Regions from separate parts of the Aquitalea pelogenes genome, predicted to be linked through region 2. Evidence: predicted binding sites of a transcription regulator. Region 2 holds the regulator's gene; each other region holds the start of a gene.
What was found. Region 2 encodes FNR, which switches genes on or off when oxygen is low (the NO sensors DNR and NnrR bind a similar motif). Its sites were predicted from a motif close to TTGATNNNNATCAA; they were not measured.
Positions count from the first base shown of each region.

Region 1: the regulator FNR is predicted to act here: its motif matches at 3,896-3,909, upstream of ACE3SE_RS20615 (DUF3149 domain-containing protein).
Region 3: the regulator FNR is predicted to act here: its motif matches at 1,811-1,824, upstream of ACE3SE_RS10900 (universal stress protein).

Region 1 covers NZ_JAYSDA010000040.1:148-6,115, reverse strand. Annotated here, with positions in the region: gene ACE3SE_RS20640 (DUF1841 family protein) at 1-353, opposite strand, end outside; gene ACE3SE_RS20635 (glutathione peroxidase) at 412-906, shown strand; gene trmB (tRNA (guanosine(46)-N7)-methyltransferase TrmB) at 1,034-1,714, opposite strand; gene ACE3SE_RS20625 (SDR family NAD(P)-dependent oxidoreductase) at 1,751-2,668, opposite strand; gene ACE3SE_RS20620 (CDP-6-deoxy-delta-3,4-glucoseen reductase) at 2,710-3,744, shown strand; gene ACE3SE_RS20615 (DUF3149 domain-containing protein) at 3,989-4,126, shown strand; gene arcD (arginine-ornithine antiporter) at 4,505-5,944, shown strand.
Region 2 covers NZ_JAYSDA010000019.1:77,086-83,053, reverse strand. Annotated here, with positions in the region: gene hmpA (NO-inducible flavohemoprotein) at 1-1,163, shown strand, start outside; gene ACE3SE_RS14930 (RrF2 family transcriptional regulator) at 1,248-1,721, shown strand; gene hemN (oxygen-independent coproporphyrinogen III oxidase) at 1,818-3,224, opposite strand; gene fnr (fumarate/nitrate reduction transcriptional regulator Fnr) at 3,337-4,083, shown strand; gene ACE3SE_RS14915 (flavodoxin family protein) at 4,210-4,668, opposite strand; gene ACE3SE_RS14910 (DUF1853 family protein) at 4,665-5,597, opposite strand; gene ACE3SE_RS14905 (RNA methyltransferase) at 5,575-5,968, opposite strand, start outside.
Region 3 covers NZ_JAYSDA010000011.1:53,704-59,671, reverse strand. Annotated here, with positions in the region: gene ACE3SE_RS10915 (AAA family ATPase) at 1-798, opposite strand, end outside; gene ACE3SE_RS10910 (TerB family tellurite resistance protein) at 912-1,325, opposite strand; gene ACE3SE_RS10905 (acyl-CoA thioesterase) at 1,343-1,768, opposite strand; gene ACE3SE_RS10900 (universal stress protein) at 1,888-2,337, shown strand; gene ACE3SE_RS10895 (helix-turn-helix domain-containing protein) at 2,445-2,768, opposite strand; RNA gene ffs (signal recognition particle sRNA small type) at 3,043-3,141, opposite strand; gene argE (acetylornithine deacetylase) at 3,309-4,490, shown strand; gene ACE3SE_RS10880 (sodium-dependent transporter) at 4,614-5,968, shown strand, end outside.

The DNA of each region.
Region 1 (5,968 bases), on a different contig from region 2:
ATCTCGCCCAGGCATTCCATCATCTCGTGCTGGGCACGATGCTCGTTGCCGTGGCGCAAGGCCAGCTGGGCGTAGAGTGAACGGATACCGAAGGGCTGGTCGATGGAGCGCTGTTCCTCGATAGCCACATGCAGGCCCATGTGCAGGAACGGGTTGGTCTCGCCCATTTCCGGCGTCCATTCCTGTTCCAGGTACTTTTCCGGATGATTCAGGATGGAGTGGTACTCGGGGTGGTCTATAAGAATGGAAAGCACGATCTTTTCCAGATCGGTCAGCACGCTGCCAGTCTGGTGTTTTTTCCAGGTTTCAAAAAAGAAGCCGCGCGCATCCTGGCGGCTGGGTGAGAACAACATGCGCAATACCTGAGTAGGTTTCTCGGATAAGCCCCGATTATACGGAAGGGAGCCCACCATGACCACGCTTTACGATTTTTCCATGCTCCTGCCTGATGGCAGTTCCATGGCGCTGAGCACCCTGCAGGGCCAGGTGGTATTGCTGGTGAACACGGCCAGCGAGTGTGGCTATACCCGGCAATATGCGGGCCTGCAGGAATTGCATGACAGCCTGTCCGGACAAGGCTTGCGGGTGCTGGCCTTTCCCTGCAACCAGTTTGGCGGGCAAGAACCGGGCACGGATGCCCAGATTGCCAGTTTCTGTGCCAGCCGCTTTCAACTGACGCTGCCGTTATCGGCCAAGGTGGAGGTTAACGGCCCGCAGGCACATCCCTTGTGGCGCTGGCTGACCCAGGCGGATAGCGCACATCCGCACCCGGTGAAATGGAATTTCACCAAGTTTCTGCTGGATGGAAAGGGCAGGGTGGTAAAACGCTTCGAACCGGCAGTGGCTCCACATGAACTGCTGCCGGACATCGAAGTCTTGCTGAGCCGGCGTGTCACTGCCGACTGAAACCGGTCTGGCTTGGAACCGCCAACAAAACCTCGTAGAGAACCCGGGCCAAGGCGCGCCGCCGCAGACAGTACATGGCGTACGGCAAGGCGGCGCAACGCTGGAGCGGGGGCTCTGTTCGCGGGGCTTACTTGCGGCGGAAGATGATGTCCCATACGCCATGACCCAGCTTGATGCCACGGGCCTCAAACTTGGTCAGCGGACGGTAGTCCGGGCGCGGCGCATAGCCATCGGCGCTATTGGCCAGATCGCCATTGGCGCTGAACACTTCCATGATCTGGATGGCGTAGTCTTCCCAGTCGGTAGCAGCGTGCAGATAGCCGCCTGGTTTCAGCTTCTTCACCAGTTTTTCCACCAGCGGGGCCTGGATCAGGCGACGCTTGTTGTGGCGTTTCTTGTGCCAGGGGTCGGGGAAGAAAATATGCACGCCGTCCAGGCTGCCGTCGGCCAGCATGTTGTCCAGCACTTCCACCGCATCGTGACGGATGATGCGCAGATTGCTCAGCTCTTTCTCGGCAATCAGCTTGCACAGATTGCCCACGCCGGGGGAGTGCACTTCCACGCCCAGATAGTCGATAGCAGGATTGGCCGCTGCAATTTCAGCGGTTGCACCACCCATGCCAAAGCCGATTTCCAGCACCTTGGGTGCCTGGCGGCCAAAAGCCTGCTCCAGGTCGATGACGGTTGGCTGATATGCAATGCCCCATTTGGGCATGCCCTCGTCCATTGCGCGTTGCTGACCTGCAGACAGATGTCCCTGACGCAGCACAAAGCTTCTGATGGCGCGCCCGAATGCCGGATTTTCCATGTGATTCAAACAGATAATTGCAAGAAGACGCGCATGTTACCGAATCTTGCCGGCCTTAGCGAGTGCCACGCTCTGCCAGGCCGGATTTGCCGCCAGTTGTGCGACAAATTCGCGTGCCGTGGGGTAGCGCAGCGTCACGCCCAGTTCTGCCAGGCGCTGGTGGCGAAAGCGGCGGGATTCCGCCATGTAAGACCATAAACCCGGGCTGACGGCCGCTTGTACTTCTGCGCGGGATAGCCGTGGCGGTAGTGGCATGGACAGTGCATCAGCCAGCATGGCATACCAGTCGGTGATGGTGAGTGGTTCCTGGTCGCAGGCATTGTAAATGCGGATGCCACCACGGTTTTGCTGCAGGCTGGCAATACACAGGCAGGCCAGGTCGTCGGCGTGGATATGATTACTGAAGCTGTCTTCTTCTGGCCGGATCAAGGGCGTGTTTTGCACAAGACGGGTCAGCGGCAGGCGCTCAAGCGCATAAATGCCGGGTGCGCGCAGAATGGTCAGCTGGCTGCCATGGTGGCGGGCAAAGGCACGCAGGGTATTTTCTGCATCCAGCCGGCGCCAGGCGCGCTCGGTTTGCGGTATGGGGGGCGAACATTCATCCAGCCAGTTACCGGCGCTATTTCCATACACGCCAGTAGTGCTGATATAGCTAATACGCTGTGGTATCCTGTCGGCTTTTGCCAGTGCGTACAACAACTTGCGCGTGCGGCTGTCGCGCATTCCGTGGCTTGGTGGTGGAGCGGTTATCCACAGATCATCGGCCAGACCGGCCAGCCGCTCCAGGCTGGCGGCATCGTCCAGATTGGCCATGACCGGAATGGCACCGCCAGCGCGCGCCGTTTCAGCCGCTTGCGCGTGATGTGCCAGAACCAGCACTTTCCAGTGCTGCACGAGTCGGGGCAGGGCCCGTCGGGCGACATCACCCATGCCTGCAATCAATAAAGTACGCATAGGCTGCATCTTACCGAGATTTGGAATAATAAAGGTACCCAATGACTTCCCAGGTCAAAGTGCTCCCGAGCGGGCATACGTTCAGTGTTGAAGCGCATGAAACCATTCTGGAAGCGGCTTTGCGCCAGAATGTCGGTCTGCCTTATGGCTGCCGCGATGGTGCCTGTGGCGCCTGCAAGGGCAAGGTAGTGGAGGGTGAGGTTAGCCAGGACGGCTATCAGGAAAAAGCCCTGCCGGAAAACGAACGCATCCAGGGCATGACCCTGTTCTGCTGTGCCCGCCCGCAAGGCGATATCACCATTGAAGCCCGTGAAGTGGCCGGTGCTGGTGACATCCAGATCAAGACCCTGCCGTGCCGCGTGGAAAGCATGGTGAAAATGCACGACGTTGCCGTGCTCAAACTGAAATTGCCGGTTTCCGAACGCCTGCAGTTCCGCGCCGGTCAGTACATCGACATCCTGATGAAGGATGGCAAGAAACGCAGTTTCTCCATTGCCAATGCGCCGCATGATGATGCCTTCCTGGAGCTGCATATCCGTCATCAGCCTGGTGGTAGTTTCTCCGATTACGTCTTCACCCAGATGAAAGAGCGCGAAATCATGCGCTTCAAGGGACCGATGGGTTCTTTCTTCCTGCGTGAGGATTCGGACAAGCCCATCATCTTCGTGGCCAGCGGTACCGGCTTTGCGCCGGTCAAGGGCATCATCGAACACGCCATCCATCACGGTATCCAGCGTCAGATGGTGCTGTATTGGGGCGCACGCACCAAGGCAGACCTCTACATGGCCGAACTGGCTGCCAGCTGGCAGGCCGCGCATGCCAACATCACCGTGATTCCGGTGTTGTCCGAGGCGCTGCCGGAAGACGAATGGCAAGGCCGCACCGGCTTTGTACATCAGGCGGTGCTGGATGACTTTGCCGACCTGTCCGGCTACCAGGTGTATGCCTGTGGTGCTCCGGTCATGGTGGAGTCTGCCCATCGCAGCTTCATTGCCGAACGCAAGCTGCCGGAAGACGAATTCTTCTCTGACGCCTTCTTCCTGTCCAAGGACATGGGTGGTAACAAGCAGCCCTGATCTGCCAGTCCTCTGTCATCAAAAAGCCCCTGCCATACAGGGGCTTTTTCATTTTTGTACTTGCCAGCGAAATGGCCGCTCTGCGAGGTATGTCCGGCATCGTTTTGTTTTTGTGGGATTTTCCCGTTGGCCACAGGGTGCGGACAGATTGTTGATTTGCGTCAACATCCACATTTTTTGTAGGGTTATTATGACCATCGACTAATCAATCAAGGCGGCAAACGCCAGCTATGAGGAGTGGGAGATGGAACTGCTAGGTCAACTTCTTTCCGACGATGTCGGTGTTCTGGGTTTGGCAACCATTGTCTTTGCTACTGTGGTGGTATGTGGTGTGATTTTTGTGATCAGTCGTAAGGTGAAGAACGCAGGACCGAACGACTGACAGGTTTAGCACCAGTTGGTGTGTGTCCAGATTTCCTCTTGATGTGTGTGTTGGTGGATACGGTGGTGGGCCGTATCCATTTTTTTTGCCTGCCGTTTGTCTATCAGTCTTTATTGAAAAATAATTTATTAAAAATTGCCAATAAAGAACGAGTTCATATAAAAAAATCCAATTTGGATAGACAGGCAGCTCTTCCTATAACCCAGCCAACATTCTTCTGTTGCTCTTTTTTGTTCCATTTTTTCATTTGATCCTGATCAAACATATGTAGCTGCTTTCTGGAATCGGAGCGCTTCGATGACTATCATTGCATCATTGAATTAGAAATTAATAATATACAGATAGTTTTCAGGTTAATGTATTTCACGGAGAACGAAAATGTCCACTGATACAGAAGTGCAAGGTGGCGGAGCACCCAAACTGAAACTGGGTGCACTTACCGCACTGGTAGTGGGTTCCATGATTGGCGGCGGCATCTTCTCGCTACCGCAAAACATGGCGGCAGGTGCCGGTGCCGGCGCCATCATCATTGGTTGGGCCATCACCTTCCTCGGCATGCTGACGCTGGCATTTGCCTTCCAGATGCTGGCCAACCGCAAACCGGAAGTAGAAGGTGGTGTATATGGTTATGCCCGCGCCGGTTTCGGTGACTACATGGGCTTCAACTCGGCCTGGGGTTACTGGATTTCGGCCTGGATCGGCAATGTGTCCTACTTTGTCGTGATGTTCTCGGCACTGGGTTTCTGGTTCCACGCTTTTGGTGATGGCAACACGCCGACCGCCATCATCTGTGCCTCTGTCTTGCTGTGGGGCCTGCATTTCCTGGTATTGCGTGGCGTGCATGGTGCGGCATTCATCAACACCATCACCACCATTGCCAAACTGGTTCCGCTGGCGCTGTTCATCGTACTGGTGGTGTTTGCCTTCAAGATTGACACCTTCAATCTCGACTTCTGGGGTAATCCGAAGCTGGGTTCCATCGTCGATCAGGTGAAGAGCACCATGCTGGTGACCGTATGGGTGTTCATCGGTATCGAAGGTGCGTCGATGTTCTCGGGCCGTGCCGAAAAAATGAGCGATGTGGGCAAGGCTACCGTGGTGGGTTTCCTGCTGACCATTGCCCTGCTGGTGGCTGTATCGGTCCTGGCACTGGGCGTGATGACCCAGCCTGAACTGGCTGCGCTGAAGAACCCGTCCACTGCCTACGTGCTGGAGAAAGCCATTGGCCCCTGGGGTGCCAACATCATGAATGCGGGTCTGGTGATTTCTGTTGGTGGTGCACTGCTGGCCTGGACGCTGCTGGCTGCTGAAGCACCTTACCTGGCAGGCAAAGACGGTGTGATGCCGCGCATCTTCGGCACCACCAATGCCAACGGTTCCCCGGCAGCTTCGCTGTGGCTGACCAACGGTTTGATCCAGCTGTTCCTGATCATCACCCTGTTCAGCTCGGCCGGTTACCTGGCACTGCTGTCGCTGGCTACCTCGATGATCCTGATTCCTTACCTGCTGTGTGCCGTGTATTCCTTCATGGTGGCCCGGCGTGGTGAAGGCTACCAGGCTGGTGAAGGCAAGGGCCGTGACCTGAGTATTGCCGGTATCGCCAGTGTGTACGGTGTATGGCTGATCTACGCCGCTGGTGTGAAGTATCTGTTCCTGTCGATGGTGCTGTACGCCCCGGGCCTGCTGTTCTACCTGTGGGCCAAGAAAGAACATGGCGAGAAGCCGTTCAAGGGTGCCGAAGCCGTACTGGCCGCCATCATCGTGGTTCTGGGCGCCATCGCCGCCTACGAACTGATTACCGGCCAGCTCACCCTCTGACCTGAAAACAATACGGAGGAGCGC
Region 2 (5,968 bases):
GCGTGCTGCTGACCAGCCATTTTTACCAACGCATGTTCCAGCACAACCCGGAGCTGAAAAACATCTTCAACCAGGGGCACCAGCATGCCGGCCAGCAACAGCAAGCACTGGCCATGGCTGTGGCGGCCTATGCCGAGCACATTGATGCGCCCGAAGTACTGCTGCCGGTACTGGAACGGGTGGCACACAAACACGCCAGCCTGGGCATCCGTGCCGAACACTACCCGATTGTGGGCAAGCATCTGCTGGCTTCCATCCGCGAGGTGCTGGGAGAAGAAGCCGCACCGGACAGCCTGCTGGAGGCCTGGGCGGCCGCCTATCAGCAACTGGCAGACCTGCTGATCCAGCTGGAAAACAGCCTGTACCAGCGTGCCGCCATCCAGCCCGGTGGCTGGAGCGGCTGGCGGCCGTTCCGCGTGGTGAAGAAGCAGGTAGAAAGCGAGGAAATCACCTCGTTTTATCTGCAAGCCGCGGATGGTGGCAGCTTGCCTGCCTTCCAGCCCGGTCAATACATTTCGGTGCAGCGTTTCATTCCGGAATGGGGCCTGAGCCAGCCGCGCCAGTACAGCCTGTCCGATGCACCCGGCAAGGACTGGCTGCGTATTTCGGTGAAGCGGGAAGACGCCCGCGATGAGGCTCCCGCCGGCAAGGTGTCCGGCATCTTGCATACCGAACTGGCCGAAGGGGACATCCTGCAGGTATCACCACCATTTGGTGATTTCGTGCTGCATCAGGAGCGGGACACCCCGGTGGTGCTGATCAGTGCCGGGGTGGGCCAGACTCCGCTGCTGTCCATGCTGCAGCACTTGCTGGCCAGTGATCAGTCGCGGCCCATCCGCTATTTGCACGCCGCACGTCACGGGGCGGTTCACGCCATGAAACAGGAAGTCGGCACACTGGCGCAGCAGCATGCGCAGCTGCAGCAGCGCGTGTTTTATGAAACCCCGGCCGCAAACGATACCCTTGGTGTGGACTTCCATCAGCAAGGCCGTATCGATGCCGATGCCATCCGTGCCCATGCCCTGCTGCCGGATGCCGACTATTATTTGTGCGGCCCGGTAGGCTTCATGCAGCAACAGCACCGCCAGCTGCGCGAGGCCGGGGTAGAAGCCACGCGCATCCACATGGAAGTGTTTGGCTCCAATGCCATGACCACCGGCTGAATTGGCTTTGTTTGTCGCTGCGCATTGTGAGCTGCCGCGCTGCGGAGTATCCTGCGCGGCACTTTCCCAGCCCACTTTACTGCCATGCAACTGAACCGCTTTACCGACCTTGGCCTGCGCGTGCTGATGTACCTGACGCACCGCGACCGGGAGCAACCGGTCACCATCAGCGAAATTGCCGAACGCTTCGAGGTGTCGCGCAATCACCTGGTGAAAGTGGTGCATTTCATGGGGGTGCAAGGCTGGCTGAACAACAGCCGTGGCAAGGGTGGCGGGCTGGCGCTGGCCCAGCCGCCCGAGCATTACCGCCTGGGCGGCATCATCCGCACGCTGGAAGGCAATGTGCCGCTGATTGACTGCGCCGAACCGCCTTGCGCGCTGCGTCAGGACTGCCAGCTCAAGGCCGTGCTGGATGTGGGCATGCAGGCATTTTTCAGCACACTGGACAGTTACACGCTGCGCGATGTGATTGCCAGCCCCACCGGCGAGGCCATCATTCGCCTGCATCGCAGCCCCAGACCGCAGTCGGCCGACAAAACCGCACCGGATGTGTTGTAAAAAACCATCACTTTTTCAATGAAAAAGCCCGCTACCTGCGGGCTTTTTTTACTGCTTTTTTAGGGGATAACCCTTTAAACAGTCTGAACAAAACCATCAGATGGTCTTGGAATAACGTGCCTTGGTTTCCCGTTCACGCAAATGGCGGTCGAACAGCATGGCGATATTGCGGATCAGGAAACGCCCTTTGGGCTCCACCATCAGGAAATCGCCGTCAAAGGTCAGCAGGCCCAGCTTGTGGTACTCGCGGATGGCTGGCAGCTCGGCAGAAAAATACTCGGCGAAATTGATGCCGTGCACCTGCTCGATGGCTTCCACCGACAAGGAGAAGCGGCACATCAGCGCCTGGATGATGCCGCGACGCAGGATGTCGTCCTGATCCAGCACCATACCGCGCATTACCGGCAGCCGGCCTTCGTCCAGCGCGGCGTAATAGCTGTCCAGGTCCTTCTCGTTCTGGCTGTAACAGGGGCCAACCTTGCCGATGGACGACACGCCAAGGCCGATCATGTCGCAGTCGGCATGAGTGGAATAGCCCTGGAAATTGCGCTGCAGGCGGGCCTGGCGCAAGGCAATGGCCAGGTCATCTTCCGGCTTGGCAAAGTGGTCCATGCCAATGAATACATAGCCTGCATCCGCCAGGCTCTTTACCGCGTCCTGCAGGATGTCCAGCTTGGTGCTGGCGGCTGGCAGGTCCGCCTCGTTGATGCGCCGTTGCGGCATGAAAACGGTGGGCAAATGGGCATAGTTGTACAGCGCCAGGCGGTCCGGACTGATGGCAATCACCTTGTCCAGCGTGCGTTTGAGCGACTCGCGGGTTTGCAGCGGCAGGCCGTAGATCAGGTCCACACTGACCGACTTGAAGCCGGCTTCGCGCGCAGCCTCGATCACCTCCAGCGTTTCTTCCTCGCTTTGCACCCGGTTCACCGCGGCTTGCACCTGCGGGTCGAAGTCCTGAATGCCCACGCTCATGCGGTTGAAGCCCAGTCGCGCCAGATGATGCACGGTTTCACGACCCACCTTGCGCGGGTCGATCTCGATGGAATATTCTCCCTCCGGCAAAAATTCGAAGTGGGCACGCAACATGGTCATCAGGCGGTCCAGCTGCTCGTCGGACAGGAAGGTTGGCGTACCGCCGCCAAAGTGCAGCTGGATCAGCTTTTCCCGGCAGCCAAGCGAGGCGGCAACCAGCTTGATTTCCTTTTCCAGGTAATCGAGGTAGCGGTCGGCACGGCTCTTGTCCTTGGTAATGATCTTGTTGCAGCCGCAGTAGTAACATACCGTATTACAGAACGGTATATGAACGTACAATGATATTGCGTTCTGATGCATGCCCAGGTGGCGCTGCATCAGCCAGCTTTTATAGTCCTTCTCGCCAAACGCCGGGGTAAACCGGTCTGCGGTCGGGTAAGAAGTGTATCTTGGGCCGGAACCATCAAGACGTTCGATCAATGCTCGGTCGAACTCACAGTGGGTAGGCGAAAACGGATGGGTGGTGTGCATGTCGTCGGGTATTGATAGTCAAACGTCAGGTGGACTGGTAAATTTGCGGAAAACGTGCGAATTCCGCTTTGACAAGGGTCAAGCTTCTTTACAGGGTTGTACAAAACACGCGATGTCAGACCAACACCAACACACTCTGCACGCACTGAAGGTGTCCTGCTCCAACTGCAGTCTGCGCGAACTCTGCCTGCCCATCGGGCTGAACCGCGACGAAATGACGCAGCTGGATGCAGTTATCCGTCAGAGCCGCCGCCTCAAGCGCGGTGAATACCTGTTCCGCAGTGGCGAAGCCTTCAAGTCGCTGTTTGCCGTGCGCACCGGTTTCTTCAAGACCAGCGTGGCAAGCCAGGACGGTCGTGAACAAGTCACCGGCTTTCTGATGTCCGGCGAACTCATGGGCCTGGATGGCATCTCGTCCAATGTGCATGGCTGCGACGCCATTGCCCTGGAAGACAGCGAAGTCTGCGAACTGCCCTTCAACCGCATGGAAAGCCTGGGGCGCGACATTCCCAGCCTGCAACACCACTTTTTCCGGCTGATGAGCCGCGAAATCGTGCGTGACCAGAACGTCATGCTGCTCCTGGGCAACATGAAGGCAGAAGAACGTCTGGCTGCCTTCCTGCTGAACCTGTCACAGCGTCTGTCCACCCGCGGCTTTGCCGCCAACGATTTCATCCTGCGCATGAGCCGCGAGGAAATCGGCAGCTTCCTCGGCCTGAAACTGGAAACCGTCAGCCGTACGCTGTCCAAGTTCCAGCAGCAAGGCTGGCTGAGCGTGGACCACAAGCACATCCAGCTGATCAAGGCCGATGCACTCAAGGACCTGATCTCCGGTTGTACCCACGCCAACGGCGTATAAGCCGACAGGCACGGTAACAGCCATCCGGGCGGTGGGCGCAATGCGCCTTACCGCCCTTTTTGCATCTTCCGCCCATCAGGGCAGGCGCGCCATTCTCCGCAAGCACTAACTCTTCCGGGCAAGGTATTACCAGCGCCCGATCAGCATGCCGGCCACCAGTTGCTCGGCCCGTTCCGCCACTTCAGCCAGCTGCGCGGCGTCCGGCTCGCCGCGTACCACCACGGCGGGCAGCACTTCGTGCCAGCCATAGCCGGCGATGATGCGCCGCATGGCGTGCACGGCCCCCATGCCATCGTTACCGGCTGACACCAGCAAGAGGCAAGCCAGCCCCTCGGTGCGGCCCTGTGCGGGGTAGAAGGTGCGGTCAAAGAAATCTTTCATCTTGCCCGCCATATAGCCAAAATTCTCCGGCGTTGCCAGCACGATGCCGTCTGATGTCAGCAAATCATCCAGTGTGGCCTGCTCGGCGGGCAGGCAGTTGAACTGCAGGTCATCCGTCAGCTGCGCTACGCTGGCGCGCACGGCGTCAACCAGCTGCAAGGTGCGGCCGGTCTGGCTGGCATACAACAACAGCAAGCGCTTCATGCGGCGGGACTCCCTGGCAGCGTGGCCATCAATGCCTGCAGGCGCGTTGCTTCGGGCCAGCCTGGCGGCACCACGAAACCGCGCGCCACCTCCTCCCAGTAGCCATCGCCCAGCGGCAGCAACTCTGCCACCAGTTGCGGCACCACGGCCTGATGCAATTCCTGGCGCAGGCTGTGCTGTTCACGCACTTCGGCTTCGGCCACACGGGCCGGAGCCAGCCAGCTCAAGCGTGGCAACCACATCCAGCGTGATGCCGGGCTGCTACTGGGCCAGGGGTGCAATAGCGGGCTGAACCAGCCTTGCAGCTGATCCGCAGCCAGTGGCGGCATGGGACGGGACGGTCGGGAATAGAAAAACCAGCCGGCCAGCCGGGCCTGACTGGCGCAGGCCACAAAGTCTGGCGGCAACACGCGCCGGGCCAGGGGGTGGCGGGACAGCTGCAACTGCGCCTGCAATTTGCCTGCCTTCAGCAGCCAGGCATCGCGCAGACTGGGGCCTACCAGACTGTCCGGCCCCTCCCCCAGTTGCAGATAGAATTTGCTGGCGGTTTCCACGTGCAGTGGTTCGCCATCCAGCCGGATCAGGAAATCAAACTCGCCAATGGTGCGGCCGCTGGCGTCCCGTAGCGGCAGATTGGCGGCCACCAGCTCGATATGGGGCGCGAGGTGAAACCAGAAAGCCAGCAAGCGCTCGGCATAGTGGCCCAGACGGCGACAGGGCTGGTCGGCCAGCCAGGCATAGAGCGGTGCCGGGTCTTGCTCCAGCGCGGCCAGCAAGGCCGGGCCATCCGGGCCCAGCAGGCGTTGTGGCGAAAGATTGCAGCCGCTATCCCAGGGGGCAGGTGCGGTCAGCAGGAAAGCCAGATCACGCAGCGCAGGCTGCGTGTAAGGCAGATAAAAACCGCGATCAGGATTCGCCGCCGTGCTCATGGCCGTCTGCCACGCGCTGGATCTGCTTCATCAGGCCACGCAGGATGTCCACCTCGTCGCGCAGCATGCCGGAACGGTTGAACAGCGCGCGCATGCGGCGCATCAGTCGCTCGCTGTTACGGCGGCGGTAGTAGCCGATGGCATCCATGGTCTGGTCCAGATGCTGGCAGAAGCCTTCCACCTCGCCCAGGCTGGCGGTTTCGCTTTCCGGACGCAGGTATTCCACGTCAACGCCGGTATGGCTGAACAGCTCGTAAGTCATCACCTGCACCGCCATGGCCAGGTTGAGCGAGAAGTAATCCGGGTTGCCCGGAATGGTAACCAGCCGGTTGCACTGCTCCACTTCTTCAATCGACAGGCCGAAGGTTTCA
Region 3 (5,968 bases), on a different contig from region 2:
CTGCTCGTTCTTCAACAGGGCGCCTGCCAGTGGCGGCAGGCTGGCCGACTGGTGCTGGGCGGCCAGTTGTGCGCTGTCTATGCCCTCACTGCCCAGCAGCTTCAGCCAGTCCAGCAGTTCGGAAGTGGTGGGCTTTTTCTTCAGGCCAGGCATTTCACGGATGGCAAAAAACACTTCCAGTGCCTGGCTGACCAACTGCTGTTGCAGGCCGGGGTAGTGCACGTCCACGATGGTCTGCATGGTGGCCGGATCGGGAAAACGGATGTAATGGAAGAAGCAGCGGCGCAGGAAAGCGTCTGGCAGTTCCTTCTCGTTATTGGAAGTAATGATGATGATGGGCCGCTGACGGGCACGAACAAATTGCTGCGTCTCGTGCACAAAAAACTCCATCTGGTCCAGTTCGCGCAGCAAGTCGTTGGGGAATTCGATGTCCGCCTTGTCAATTTCATCAATCAGCAACACCGGTGCCGTATCCGCCTCGAAGGCCTGCCATAGCTGCCCCTTGATGATGTAATTACTGATGTCATGAACCTTGGCATCGCCCAGCTGGGAGTCACGCAGGCGGGATACCGCATCGTATTCGTATAGCCCGTGCTGGGCTTTGGTACTGGATTTGATCGGCCAGACAATCAGCTGCCGGCCCAGGCTGGCGGCAATTTCTTCGGCCAGCATGGTCTTGCCGGTACCCGGCTCGCCTTTAACCAGCAAAGGGCGTTGCAGCGTGATGGCAGCATTGACTGCCATCATCAGGTCGTCGGTGGCAACGTATTGATCGCTGCCGGTAAAGCGGGTTTGCATATGGGTTAGCACCTTGTTGTTATCAATGACAAAGCCGCCAGGACGGGCCGGGCGGCTTGCGCAATGCTTTAGCACGGATGCCGGGCCTCGTACCCGGTTGCCGCCTCAGGGGTTCAGCGCACGAACTGGCGTTCCAGGTCGTCCAGGCTGATGTTCCATTCTTTCATCATGTGGCGCAGCAAGACAATTTCCGGGTCGCTGATGGTGCCGTCCGATTTGCTGATATCCATGGCCAGCACACAGGTCAGGATGCGTTTGGCCGGATTGGTCACCTCGGCCAGCATGGTTTCGATCCGGTCGGTATCCAGCAGATGAATGGTGCCGTCCTGCTCCGCTTCGTCGGAAATATCGTCACAGTAGTCTGTCAGAACCTGGGCAAATTGCTTGCGCGACAGGCCGATCAGGTCGTAGACGTTGACTTTTTCCAGCAGGTCCAGCTCGCGCGGGTCCATGTTGCCATCGGAAATCATGAACATGGCCAGCAAACGGGCAATGGCCTCGGGGCTGTTAATCGGGTATGGACGCATCACGAGATTCCTTGTTGTTATTGATGAAGCCTTGCCGCAAAGGCTGCGGGCATGGCTGCGACCTGACGAGTCTGGTAATCGAAGAATACGATGCCTGTCTTCAATCTTGCCACTTCTTTGCCATTGTTGCCATCTGTCGCCTGATAGACGATGTCCAGCCCGTACTTGTTGAGATCGGCGGTGCCGAGATTGAACACCAGTTGGTCGCCGTGAAATGCTTCGGCACGGTACATGACGGCTGCATCGGCCATGATGATGCCAACGCCCTCGACATCCAGCTCGCTGTAGCCCATGCTTTTCAACCAGCGCAGGCGCACCTCGTGCGCCAGGCGCAAAATGGCATCATTGGCCATGTGGCCGCCGTAGTTGATGTCGCCAATGCGCACGTCCATGCTGGTCTGGAAGATGAACTGCTCGGGAAGCGCAATCTTGATGCGTGCCATGATTTCACCTGAATAAAATGACATTCAGTCTAATCGACTGTCTTAATCTGTATCAACAGCAAGCCGGGGTGGTTTGCTAGACTGAATGCATGGCTGCCAACACACACAAGGAGAGGCTTATGTACCAACGCATTTTCGTGCCGGTGGATGATAGTGATACGTCCAACCTGGCATTGGCTGAAGCATGCCGACTTGCCAAGAGCATGGGTAGCACCCTTCGTCTGGTGCATGTGGTTGATCTGGCGCAGTTTGGCTGGGGCGGTACGGAGTTCCTGGATGCTGCCGAGCTGCAAAAGTCCATCAAGCAGGCCGGTGAGCAAGTGCTGGGACAGGCACAGGCACAGGCAGTGGCTGCCGGGCTGACCCCTGAAGTCAAGATCCTGGAGAGCTGGGGTGACAAGATTGCATCAGTGCTGATTGATGATGCCAATACCTGGGGTGCTGATCTGGTGGTGATGGGTACCCATGGCTGGAGCGGCTTGATGCATATCCTGATGGGTAGTGTTGCCGAAGGCTTGCTCAAGCAGGCAGATGTGCCGGTCCTGCTGGTACGCAATGCCGGTGAGTAAGCAGGTTTTCCAGACCGCTATGTACCACTGCATAGCGGTTTGCTCATGAAAAAAGCAGCCGTTGAACCAGATGGTTTGACGGCTGCTTTTTTTGGGTGGCGGGAATATCAGCCAGCGGTTGCTTCGCTGCTGCCTTCCTGCGCTTCCATCTTGGCACGTACGGCCTTGCGCAGGCTCTTGTACAGGTCAGGGTGGGTTTCTTTCAGGTACTCGACAATTTCGAAGTCTTCGCGACGTACCTTGGACAGTTCGATCTGCTCGACATGAACCAGACGCAGCAGTTCGCGAACCGGTTTGGGCATGTTGCGGCCGCTTTCGTAACGGGAACCGCCGGACTGTGTTACGCCGATGCGGCTCCAGAACTCTTGCTGATTCAGGCCCAGCTTGCGGCGGATTTCACGCGGATTGGTGATTTTTTCAAAGAGTTTCATGGGTTGTTCCTCTTAAAAGGCTAACAGTATTGTATTGAATTATTGTTTTGGCTTAGGACACTGCCCTATGTCCTAAAAATAGCAAAGAAAATCCATAAGGAATAATGTGATTTGAAAAAAATCATTAAGTTCCGTCATGGATTACATGCGCATGAATGATATGTTAGCGTATTCTTATCTAGGAATACAACGGAATGTCATCCATCTGGCACGAAAATGGTAGTTACATGTCGTAAACATGTATATAGATGATGGTAGAACCAAAGAGGGGAGGGGTGGCGAGCCTGACCCTCGGCACTTGCACTAAGTAACTATGGCTGCTTCCTTCCGGACCTGACCAGGTTTGCTACCGTACAATGCGAGGAGACCCGCCGCAGAAGAGTGCGAATAATAGCGGGTTTCGGCATGCTTGCCAAGAGTGCTGTAGAAAAAGGCTATCCGGCTGGGGGCAGGCAGCCTTTTTATTGGCAGGCATATTGCCTGAGTAGCAGCTCTGGGGGCAGACTCCGCCTATGTTTTGCCTTGTTACAGGACTGCCTCATGTCTTCCTCCTATCTTTCCCTGCTGCAAACACTGGTGGGCTTTGACACCACCAGCCGTCATTCCAATCTCGCACTGATCCGTTGGGTAGAGGAGTATCTGCAGGCTTACGGCCTGAGCAGCCAGCTGACCTTGAATGATGATGGCAGCAAGGCCAACCTGTTTGCCCGGATAGGTGCGGCAGACCTGCCGGTTCTGTTGCTGTCCGGTCATACCGATGTGGTGCCGGTGGATGGGCAGGCGTGGACTTCACCGCCGTTCACCCTCACCGACAAGGGAGACGGTCGTTGGTATGGCCGCGGTGCATGCGATATGAAGGGTTTCATTGCCTGCGTACTGGCGCATGTGCCGGAGTGGGTGAGGCTTGCAGCGGAGGGAAGCCTGCAGCAGGGCATCGGTATTGCCTTGTCTTATGACGAGGAAGTGGGCTGTCTGGGCGTGCCTCGCCTGATTGATGGGTTGTTACAAGAGCAGGTGCCGCTGGCCGGTTGCATCATTGGCGAGCCGACCTCAATGCGTCCGGTGGTGGCACACAAGGGCATTGCCCATTACCACTGCCATGTACAGGGGCGGGCTGCGCATTCCTCGCTCACACCGCAAGGGGTGAATGCCATTGAATATGCCGCCAGGCTGATTACCCATGTCCGTCGTCTGGCCGACACCGAGGCGTCGTTTGGTCATCACCAGCCATTGTATGATGTGCCGTTTACCACCTTGCAAACTGGCACCATTTCCGGCGGTACGGCCAACAACATCGTGCCCAAGGATTGCGAATTCACCTTTGAGTGCCGCTGGCTGCCAGGGGATGATCCGCAGCGCTTTGTCGATTCGGTGCGTGACTATGCCGACAATCTGTTGCTCGAAATGCGCCAGGTGGCCCCGGAAGCGGAAATCTCCATTGAGCCGCGCGTATATTGCCCGGCATTCGAGGCTACACCGCAAAGTGAAGTGCTGCACTATGTGGAAAAGCTGTGCGCTTGTCAGGGTGGTGACGGTGTGGCGTATACCACGGAAGCTGGTGTTTTCCATGCGGCCGGCATCCCTTGTGTCGTGCTGGGACCAGGTTCGATCGAGCAGGCACATCGCCCGGATGAATTTATTGAGGAGGGTCAACTGGCAGCCTGTTTTGACTGGCTGGCACGGCTGACTGCCGAGTTGTGTCGCGTGCCGGGTGGTGACTGACAAATAATTTTGCATGGTCTGGAAAATCACTTCAGAATCGCCGCTCCGGTGACCCCGGAACCCGTGTAATCCGTTCAGGTTATCGCTTGAGCGGGTTTGAATTTTGTCGTGATGAGAGACCAAATGAAACAGGACAGCAGATCCTCGGCGTCCGCAGGTGCCAGCAAGGCACGTGACGGATTTACCTCCAGTTTTGGCGTACTGGCCGCCACGCTCGGCTCGGCGGTCGGGCTGGGTAATATCTGGAAATTTCCCTATCTGACCGGGACCAATGGCGGTGCCGGTTTTCTGATCGTGTATGTCTGTGCCACCTTGCTGGTGGGCTTGCCGGTGATGATTTCGGAAATCATGCTGGGCCGCCGTGCCAAGTCCGATGCAGTCACTGCATTGAAAAAGCTGGCACCTGCCGGCCAGCCGTGGTGGTTGATCAGCGCTTTTGGCGTATTGTCGGCCTTCCTGATCATGGCGTTTTATTCCGAAGTGGCTGCCTGGGTGTTTGCCTATGTGTTCAAGGCGATTGGCGGTGGCATTCTGTCCAGCGATCCGAAAGTCACCTCGGCGGCTTTTGGCAGCCTGATTGCCGACCCGGTGCAGTCGCTGCTGTGGCAATGGCTGGTGCTGGCCCTGATTGGCGGTATCTTGCTGATGGGGGTGGCCAAGGGGATTGAGGCTGTCACCAAGAAGCTGATGCCCATCCTGTTCTTGCTGCTGCTGGTTATTGGCGTGCGCAGCCTGATGCTGCCTGGTGCCATGCTGGGCATCAGTTTCCTGTTTGCCCCGGATTTCTCCAAGATTACTGCCGCAGTGGTGTTGACTGCGGTTGGCCTGGCATTTTTCAAGTTGTCCATCGGCATGGGTACCATGATGACCTATGGCAGCTATTTTCGTGACGATCAGAACATTCCTGCCACCACCTTGCGCGTGATGTGTGCCGACCTGTTTGTGTCCATGCTGGCTGGTATTGCCATTTTTCCGGCAGTGTTTGCCTTTGGCTTCAAGCCGGAAGCCGGGCCGTCGCTGCTGTTCATCACCATTCCTGCCGTGTTTGCCAGCATGCCGATGGGCCAGCTGTTCATGGTGGCCTTCTTTATATTGGCTGCCATCGCCTCGACGGGTGCCATGTTGTCCATCCTGGAAGTGCCGGTATCAGTGTTGAGCGAGCGTTTTGGCATCAGCCGTCCCAAGGCAACGGTGCTGAACCTGCTGGTGCTGGCACTGTTTGGCGCAAGCTGTGCCTTGTCCAACAGCACCATGGCTGACTTCAAGCTGTTTGGCATGACCATGTTCGACCTGTTCGACTTTGTCACGTCCAATATCCTGATGCCGCTGGGTGGTATCTTCCTTTGCCTGTTTGTCGGCTGGGTATGGGGTTTTGACCGTTTGAAGACGGCCTTGTCCAATGAAGGACAGTTGCACAACGAGGCGCTGGTGCGAGTACTGCTGGTGGTGGTGCGCTTTGTTTCACCGCTGCTGATTCT